DNA from 4 places in the Mesorhizobium sp. USDA 4413 genome. Region 4 is predicted to be linked to each of the others. Evidence: riboswitches for the same ligand, from Rfam matches in the RefSeq annotation. Region 4 holds a riboswitch; each other region holds the start of a gene.

The links. A riboswitch is a leader RNA that binds a small molecule or an ion and turns the genes downstream of it on or off. The one in region 4 is predicted to bind cobalamin.
Region 1: it holds a riboswitch for cobalamin, as region 4 does, so the genes downstream of both, ACVMIM_RS16810 (CbtB domain-containing protein) here and ACVMIM_RS25525 (DUF1636 family protein) in region 4, are expected to answer to the same signal.
Region 2: it holds a riboswitch for cobalamin, as region 4 does, so the genes downstream of both, bluB (5,6-dimethylbenzimidazole synthase) here and ACVMIM_RS25525 (DUF1636 family protein) in region 4, are expected to answer to the same signal.
Region 3: it holds a riboswitch for cobalamin, as region 4 does, so the genes downstream of both, metE (5-methyltetrahydropteroyltriglutamate--homocysteine S-methyltransferase) here and ACVMIM_RS25525 (DUF1636 family protein) in region 4, are expected to answer to the same signal.

The regions. Positions count from the first base shown of each region.
Region 1 covers NZ_JBVPRP010000001.1:3,490,270-3,492,461, forward strand. The annotation lists gene ACVMIM_RS16800 (hypothetical protein) at 1-241, opposite strand, end outside; gene ACVMIM_RS16805 (CbtA family protein) at 248-988, opposite strand; gene ACVMIM_RS16810 (CbtB domain-containing protein) at 1,036-1,245, opposite strand; adenosylcobalamin (AdoCbl) riboswitch at 1,246-1,389, opposite strand; gene ACVMIM_RS16815 (histidine phosphatase family protein) at 1,475-2,050, shown strand.
Region 2 covers NZ_JBVPRP010000001.1:2,992,914-2,995,105, forward strand. The annotation lists gene ACVMIM_RS14340 (hypothetical protein) at 1-372, shown strand, start outside; gene bluB (5,6-dimethylbenzimidazole synthase) at 385-1,116, opposite strand; cobalamin riboswitch at 1,159-1,337, opposite strand; gene ACVMIM_RS14350 (histone deacetylase family protein) at 1,455-2,192, shown strand, end outside.
Region 3 covers NZ_JBVPRP010000001.1:2,582,333-2,584,524, reverse strand. The annotation lists gene ACVMIM_RS12415 (adenosine kinase) at 1-500, shown strand, start outside; cobalamin riboswitch at 830-1,030, shown strand; partial or broken gene metE (5-methyltetrahydropteroyltriglutamate--homocysteine S-methyltransferase) at 1,126-2,192, shown strand, end outside.
Region 4 covers NZ_JBVPRP010000001.1:5,204,985-5,207,176, forward strand. The annotation lists gene ACVMIM_RS25520 (winged helix-turn-helix domain-containing protein) at 1-727, shown strand, start outside; cobalamin riboswitch at 757-959, shown strand; gene ACVMIM_RS25525 (DUF1636 family protein) at 1,000-1,425, shown strand; gene cobW (cobalamin biosynthesis protein CobW) at 1,427-2,192, shown strand, end outside.

The DNA.
Region 1 (2,192 bases), 1.7 Mb from region 4:
TATAGAGCCGTCTGAAGGTCGGATCGGTCGCGGTCTGGCGCTGGGCAAGGTCCAGGATATCGCCGCGATAGCGCGCGATCACCGCCATCTGGCCGTGGGTCAGGCTGGGGATCTGGATGCCGGGGGGAGGCGGGGCCGAGGACCCGTTATGCGCTTGCGCGGATGTGGCCAGAATGACCAGCAGGGTGGTCGCCAAAAAGAAATTGGCCGCCAGGGCATGAGACCATGGCAGCCAACGCATCGGATTTCAGGCGTAGCGGCGTGTTCTGCTGCGCTGGTCGCGCACTGCGACCACCCGCTCGGCAACAGCGCCGAAGCCGAGCCCGACGACGGTCCACAGCACCAGTTGGATGCCGAGCGAGGCGATGCGGAACTGCCAGAGCACCGTCGCCGAGAAGTTCTCCGGCACTTCATTAATGTCGGGCAGGGCCGCCTTCACCAGCGCGAAGACGACGAGGAAAGCGAGGCCCGCGACGATCGAGGCGTTCCAGGCGCCGAGCCGGTTCCATAGCCGCTGCGCCAGCCCGACCGCCGCCACCATCGCCGCGATCGAGACCACGATCATGATGAAGAACAGCTCGGTGCGGTAGCCGATGGTCTCGGCATTGCCGACCGCCGGCGGGTTCGCGGGGTATTTCAGGCTGGGAACCACGATCACGGCAAGGAAGCCGAGCAGCGCGATGAGCGCCGAAGTGCCGCGCGGACTGAGCGAGCCCAGGCGGCCATAAGCATAGGCGAAGACCAGCGAGAACAGTCCGCCGAGGGCGGCGCCATAGACCAGCACGCCTGTCGCCAGGCCAATGCCGGCTTGCGTGGCGCGGCTGACCATCTCGGGTTCCGGCGCCTCGCCGGCGGCCTGGGCCTGCTGTTCCTCGAAGGCGATCGCCTTGTCGACCTGCGGCTCGCCATAGACGCGGGCGAAGGCGAATGCCAGAATCCCCGCAACCAGCCCGACAAGCATGCCGCGCAGCAAAAGTTTTCCAACCATGTCCAAGAACCCTTTGTCGAAAGCGGGTTCAGCGATGCTGAACCGCTTCAGTGGCAGGGGAAGCCCAGCAGGTGACGGCCGTCATGCACGAATTCGTGCACCGCCGTGCCGCGGATCAGCGAGGTGGCGCCTTCTTCCGCACCGACGAAATAGATCGCCATCATCAGCATCAGGCCCGCGAAGATGGCCCAGGGCAAAAGCTCGCGAACCGGAATCGCAACCGGACCGTAGCTGGGGGCGAAGGTGGTGTCGGACATATTGACCTCCCGTGGGATACTGCGTCCCGTTGATCGAACAATGCTGCGGAATAAGGCCTGACTTTCGGCTGGTGCCGATCACAGTGGCGCGACCGTGCCGGATTCGCACCGGCTTCCAATCCCGTATAGCGCTAAAACACTTGTCAGCACTTCGTTCGCCTGTCAACGACATGTAATGGCCAAGGCGGCTTCGCGCGGCCGAAATTTCACTGGGCCACGGAGTTTTGGGATGCTCGCCCGCCTGACGATGATCGCAAGCGGCGCGACGCAGGCCACGCGCAAGGGCCGGTTTCCGAACGACGAAGCGCTGGAGCCGAGAGCCCTCGATCGCGCCGGCTCGCTGGCCGCTTCGCTGCGCCGCGCCGATCGCATCTGGACAAGCCCGGCGCTTGCAGCGCGCCAGACGTCCGACGCGCTCGGCCTCGAGGCAACCGTCGAGCCGCTGCTTGCCGAGCAGGATTTCGGGCGCTGGGCCGGCAAAGGTTTCGAGGAGGTGCGGGCGGAAGATCCAGAAGGCATGGCGGCTTGGCTTTCCGATCCGGACGCAGCACCCCACGGCGGCGAGTCGCTTGCCGCGGTCGCCCTCCGTGTCGAGGCGCTGATCGAGCGCCTGGCCGGCGCAAGCGGCCACACCGTTGCGCTAACCCATGCCGTGCCGATCCGCGCCGCCATGGTGCATGTGCTGGGCGCGCCGCTCTCCGCGGTCTGGAAAATCGACATCGAGCCGCTGTCGCTCACCGAATTCCGCAGCGACGGCCGCCGCTGGGTGCTGCATACGAGCGGCATGGTCGTCGGCGCGAAATAGCGCCGGGAAAGCGGTTACCTGGCGACGAGCGGCCGCCGGCGAAGACGAACTTCGCCATTTCAGCGATCGCTAACGGAACGGAAACGCCTCGCTGCTATGGTGCTGTCTCGCGGCGAGGAGAGCCTTGCCCGAGGAGTCCGTC
Region 2 (2,192 bases), 2.2 Mb from region 4:
TATGCGCAGAACGGCAAGCACATGGTCAAGAATGCCGTCTGGCTGGCGGTGATCATGTGGGGCGTGTCCTTCGTCATCTTCCTGTTGATGTTGGCGCCCGCCGCCGCGATCCTCTGGGTCATGCCCGGACAATTGGCCGGCTGGGCCTTCGTGCTTGCCATCGTCTTTGCCTGGGCCTTCAAGGCCGCCTTCATCGAGCCTTTTGCAATCGCGTCCTTGATGCAGGTCTATTTTGAGGCGATCGAGGGGCAGGCGCCGAATCCAGAATGGGACCGCCGGCTCGCCGAGGCCTCGTCCAAATTCAGGGAACTGCGCGACAAGGCGCTGGGCTCCTTCGGCGGCTCGCGCTGGGATACGCCCCGGGCCGCTTGATCGGCGGCCTGATCAGAGCTTCGGCGCGCCGCCAAGCCTTGCGATCGCCGATTTCAGCGGCGCCTCGCCTGCGCCGCTGAAAGTCTCGCTCATGACCAGTTCGGGCAGCGGCAGGCGCTTGCCCCAACCATGCGCCTCGAGGTCCGGCTTCGGCGCGAATTGCGAGACGCGGCCGACGCACAGATAGGCGATCGGCGTGACATGCTCGGGGATCGACAACAGCCGCTTCAGCGCCTCCGTCTCGATGATGCTCACCCAGCCGACGCCGACATCCTCGGCGCGTGCCGCCAGCCAGAAATTCTGCACCGCGCATACGGTGCTATAGAGATCCATCTCCGGATTGTGCCAGCGCCCGAGCGGCGAGTCCTTCGAGCGCTGCCGGTCGCAGGTGATGCAGAGGTTAAGCGCGCTTTCGCAGATGCCTTCAAGCTTCAGCTTGCGGTACAGCGCCTGCCGCTCCGCCTCGATCGCCGGCAGTTCCTGCTCGCGCGCGGCGAGGAACAGGTCGCACACCTGCCGCCGCCTTGCCATGTCGCGGATGACGATGAAATTCCACGGCTGCATATAGCCGACCGATGGCGCATGGTGCGCGGCGGTGAGCAGGCGCGCCAGCACATGGTCGTCGAGATCGTCGGGGACAAAATGGCTGCGCACGTCACGCCTGGTGAATATCGCCCGGTAGACCGCGTCGCGCGCCAATTGGTCAAAGTCGTCGCCGCTCGCGGCGATCGCTGCTGCCGTCATCGCTTTTCCCCTTGCGACAAGCAGTCACCCGCCTGACCAAGCGGGCGACCATGTCTGCCGGGCCGGTCTTCTGGCTCGGGATCGTCCCGCTCCGGCGCCTTCCCGTCTGAGACAGTGGCGTTTGCCGGCGCGGTCCCCCTCACAGCGTTGGGCACGCCACGGAGTTCAACCGTGTTCCCGATTCTCCCGCGTCGCGGGCACCAGGCAGCGGGATGACCTTACCGCGAAGCCTGGGCTGCGCCAATGGCGCCAGCGACACACGGGCTGACGCAATTTTCCCCAGCCATTCGGCTTTTCAAACATGGTCATCCACGCCGCGGGTGCCTAGATTAGGCGCCATGGCCACCCGTCTCTACACGCACCCGATCTTCCTCGAACACCTCACGCCGCCCGGCCACCCCGAGCGGCCCGACCGCCTGCGCGCCATCGAGCGCGTGCTCGACGACGAGGCGTTTTCGGCGCTCGAGCGCGTCAAGGCGCCCGAGGGCGACGAGGCGACGATCCTTTACGCGCACCCCGAGAACTTCGTCGAGCGTGTGCGCGCGGCGATTCCTGAGAGCGGCATCGTCTCGATCGATGCCGATACCAGCGCCAGCCCCAAAAGCTGGCAGGCCGTGGTGACGGCGATCGGCGCGGCCAACGCTGCCGTCGACGATGTCTTCGAGGGCCGTGCCGCCAATGTCTTCGTCGCCGCCCGCCCGCCGGGCCATCATGCTGAAAAGACCACGCCGATGGGTTTCTGTCTGTTCAACACGGCGGCCATCGCCGCCCGTTACGCGCAGAAGAAGCACCACGCCGAGCGCGTCGCCATCGTCGACTGGGACGTCCATCACGGCAACGGCACGCAGGACATCTTCTGGGACGATCCGTCGGTGCTCTATTGCTCGACGCACCAGATGCCGCTTTACCCGGGCACTGGCGCGAAGAGCGAGACCGGCGCCGGCAACATCGTCAACGCGCCGCTCGCGCCCCAGACCGGCAGCGACCTGTTCCGCGACGCCTTCCTGTCGCGCGTGCTGCCGTCGATCGACGCGTTCGCGCCCGACCTGATCATCATTTCCGCCGGCTTCGACGCG
Region 3 (2,192 bases), 2.6 Mb from region 4:
CCAAGGAAGCGATCCGGCAGACCGCCAGGCTGGCGCATGCGGCAGGCCGCGAGGTTTCGATGACGCTGTCGGATTCCTTCTGCGTCGACCGCTACCGCGACGAGTTCCTCGAGCTGATGCGGTCGGGCACCGTCGACATCGTCTTTGCCAACAGTCACGAGATCAAATCGCTCTACCAGACCGCTTCTTTCGAGGAGGCGCTCGCCGCCATCCGCAAGGATTGCAAAATAGCCGCCGTCACACGTTCCGAAAAAGGCTCGGTGATCGTGCGCGGCGACGAAACCGTCACCATCGAGGCGACGAGGATCAAGGAACTGGTCGACACGACCGGCGCCGGTGACCTTTATGCCGCCGGCTTCCTCTACGGCTACACGAGCGGGCGCAGCCTCAAGGATTGCGGCGATCTCGGTTCGCTGGCCGCCGGGCTGGTGATCCAGCAGATCGGCCCTCGTCCGCGCCAGAACCTGCGCCGTGAGGCCGAGCAGGCCGGGCTGCTTTAGGGGCCTCGCGGTTCTGCTGGCGCGCCACCCCGCCCTCGCGCCCCAATCGGTCCGACAAGGCCCGGGCTCACAGCCCTTGCGCAGCCGCGTTGAACCGCCGTTTGGCCCAGTTCTGCACAGCGCGCCATTTGTCGATTTGGCCGGTCACCCGCAGCAGCCAAGGTCTGGCTTCACGTAGCCAATCTCACTTACCGCGTGCCGAATTAAACGTATTCACGATCGAAAAGTTCGTCCTCTGCGGACTTGGAAATCACGCCGACAGTACAAGCGCGTTCACATAATGACATAAAGATTTCTTTATTCGAGGTTGACAAAAGAGCTGACTGCTGTGATTGTGTCCAAGCCATGGTTCTCCGTACGGCGCTGCTGCAGCGGAGCTAAGAGGGAAGCCGGTGCGATGCCGGCGCTGCCCCCGCAACTGTTAGAGGCGAGCCGACCCCCACTCATGTCACTGAGGCGAACAGCCTCGGGAAGACGGGTAGAGGCTATGACCCCCGAGCCAGGAGACCTGCCACGGCAACTTTTGTCCACGGGCGGGGTGTCTCGGTGGCCGCTGCAGCCCGGCGTTCGTACCGGCCTACTGGCGCCTTCGTTGTCCCCCACGCCCCAACCATCGGGGTATCGCATGACTCTCTCTCAGCAAATTCCTGTAGCAACGCTTGGTTTGCCGCGTATCGGTCGCAGGCGAGAATTGAAATTCTCGCTAGAAAGCTATTGGTCAGGAAAATCTTGCGCTGCCGACCTTCTCGCGACGGCAAAGGCGCTCCGTGCCGCGAGCTGGGAGGAGCAGCGCGATCGCGGTGTGTCGAAAATCCCATCGAACGATTTTTCGCTCTACGACCATGTACTCGACACCGCCGCCATGGTCGGCGCCGTGCCGTCCCGCTACGAATGGAATGGCGGCGAGGTCCCGCTCGATACCTATTTCGCCATGGCACGCGGCAACCAAGGTCAGACGGGGAATTGCGACTCTGGCCGGGAGCGTGCGGCTTGCCCTACCCTAACTGCGATGGAAATGACCAAATGGTTCGACACCAACTATCATTACATTGTGCCAGAACTTGACGACGATCAGGCATTCACACTCTCGTCGACCAAACCGGTTGATTACTTCATCGAGGCTAAAGCCCTGGGCATTCATACACGCCCGGTCATCCTTGGACCGGTCACTTTTCTCAAGCTGGCGAAGTCGCCCTCCGAAGGTTTCAATCCCCTGGCGCTCCTGCCGCGGCTTCTTCCCGTCTACGAGCAACTCCTGCGGAGGCTGAAATTCTCGGGAGCCGATTGGGTGCAGATCGATGAACCAGCGCTTGTGCTCGACCTAAACCCGAACGAACGAGCTGCACTTGAATTTGCCTATGGGCAGCTGTCGAAGGCCGCGCCCGAGCTGAAGATCATGCTGGGTACCTATTTCGGGCCGTTGGGAGACAATCTCGAGACGGCGATATCGCTGCCTGTGGCGGGCCTGCATCTTGATCTCTCGCGTGCTCCCGAACAGTTGGAGACGGCTGGTCGGCTCGCGCCTAAGGACCTGGTGCTTTCGCTTGGCTTGGTCAACGGCCGCAACGTCTGGCGCGCGAACCTCACTGCCATTCTCGACGGCATCAAGCCGATCGTCGCGGGCTGGCCCTTGGACCGAGTCGAGATCGCGCCTTCGTGCTCGATGCTGCATGTGCCGATCGACTTGCGTAT
Region 4 (2,192 bases):
GGGCTGGAGCGAGGCCAAGCACGCTTTCGAATGGCTGTTCTGGGCCGGACGCATCACCACCGCCTACCGGCGCGGCTTCGAACGCTATTACGACCTGCCCGAGCGCGTTTTGCCGCAGGCGGTGCTCGACCTCCCCGTACCGTCGGTCGAGGACGCGCATCGCGAATTGCTGCGCATCTCGGCACGTGCCCACGGCGTCGCCACCTATAGCGACCTGCGCGACTATTTCCGTCTCGCGCCGGGAGACACGAAAGACCGCATCGAGGAACTGGTCGAAACCGGCGAATTGCTGCCGGTGAAGGTCGAGAGCTGGGACAAGCCTGCCTATCTCCACAAGGACGCCCGTGTTCCGCGCCGGATAGAGGCGCGGGCCCTACTCGCCCCCTTCGATCCCGTGGTTTTCGAACGCACGCGCACCGAAAAGCTGTTCGGCTTCCGCTACCGCATCGAGATCTACACGCCGGCCGAAAAGCGCCAATACGGCTATTACGTGCTGCCCTTCCTGCTTGGCGACCGGATTGTCGCCCGTGTCGATCTGAGGGCTGATCGGCCGGCGAGCGTCCTGCGCGTCCATGCCGCCTATGCCGAAGCAGGCGCGCCGCCCGAAACCGCCGCCCAGCTTTTCGATGAACTGAAGCAGATGCAGGCCTGGCTCGGCCTCGAGGCGATCGAAGTGACGCCGGCCGGCGACCTCGGACCGGCGCTGACCGACATCAAGGTGTCGTAGCCGCGCGTTGACAGGCGCCTAGCCGTAAGCCTAAATCCGCCGCAGACGGTCTTCTCCCGGCAAAGGGAGGAGCCAAGAGGGAATGCGGTGCGGGTCAAAACCCAAATCCGCGGCTGTCCCCGCAACTGTAAGCGACGAGCCTTGGCCGAAAACCACTGGGACGTTCCCGGGAAGGCGGCATCTGAGGCAACGACCCGCGAGCCAGGAGACCTGCCGTCTGAGACTTTAAGTATCCGAATGCCCGGCGGGTTTTCCGGGCAAGGAGCCTGGTTTTGGATCGCAACGGCAGTTTCCCGGCAAACAGTTCGGACATTTCGTTCGAGCCCGACGCGCTGGCCGGCGTGACCGTCATCGTCTGCTCCTCTTGCCGTGACGAGACCGGCTCGGACGCGCATCCGCGCGCCGGCGCGCTGCTGGCCGAGGGCACGCGCCGGGCGGCTTCCGGCGAAAAGATCAACATCCGCACCGTCGAATGCCTTGGCAACTGCAAGCGCCGGCTAAGCGCAGCGCTGCTGCGCGACGGCTGCTGGAGTTACGTCTTCGGCGATCTGGAGACGACCAGCGGCGCCGATCTCGTCGCCGGCGCAAAGCTCTTCGCTACCTCGACCGACGGCCTGATCCCTTGGCGCGGCCGACCCGATTCCCTCAAGCGCGGCCTGGTTGCCCGCATCCCTCCCCTCGACATGCTGAAGGACTGACATGAACGCTTCCGTTTCCCGTGTTCCCTGCACCGTCGTCACCGGCTTTCTCGGCGCCGGCAAGACGACGCTGATCCGCAACTTGCTCGAAAACGCCAGGGGCAAGCGGCTGGCGATCATCGTCAACGAGTTCGGCGATGTCGGCATCGACGGCGAGATCCTTAAAGGTTGCGGCGTCGATGCCTGTCCGGAGGAAAACATCGTCGAGCTCGCTAATGGCTGCATCTGCTGCACCGTCGCCGACGATTTCGTCCCTGCCCTTGACCAAATCCTGTCGCGCACGCCGAAGGTCGACCACATCCTGATCGAGACCTCCGGCCTCGCTCTGCCGAAGCCGCTGGTGCAGGCCTTCCAGTGGCCGACGGTAAAGAGCCGCGTCACCGTCGACGGCGTCGTAGCCGTGGTCGACGGCCCGGCATTGGCCGACGGCCGCGTCGCCTCCGACATGGACGCGCTGCAGGCGCAGCGCGCAGCCGACGATTCCCTCGACCATGACGACCCGGTCGAAGAAGTGTTCGAGGACCAGATCGCCTGCGCCGACCTGATCATCTTATCGAAGAGCGATTTGATGGATGCGGCAGGCTCCGAGCGCGCCAATGCCGTCATCGGCGAGCATGTGGCGCGCGCCGTCAAGGTGGTGCCGACCGCCCAGGGCAAGGTCGACCCCTCCGTGCTGCTCGGTCTTGGCCTTGCGGTGGAGGACGACATCGAAAACCGCAAGACCCATCACGACGACGAGCTCGACCATGAGCACGACGATTTCGATT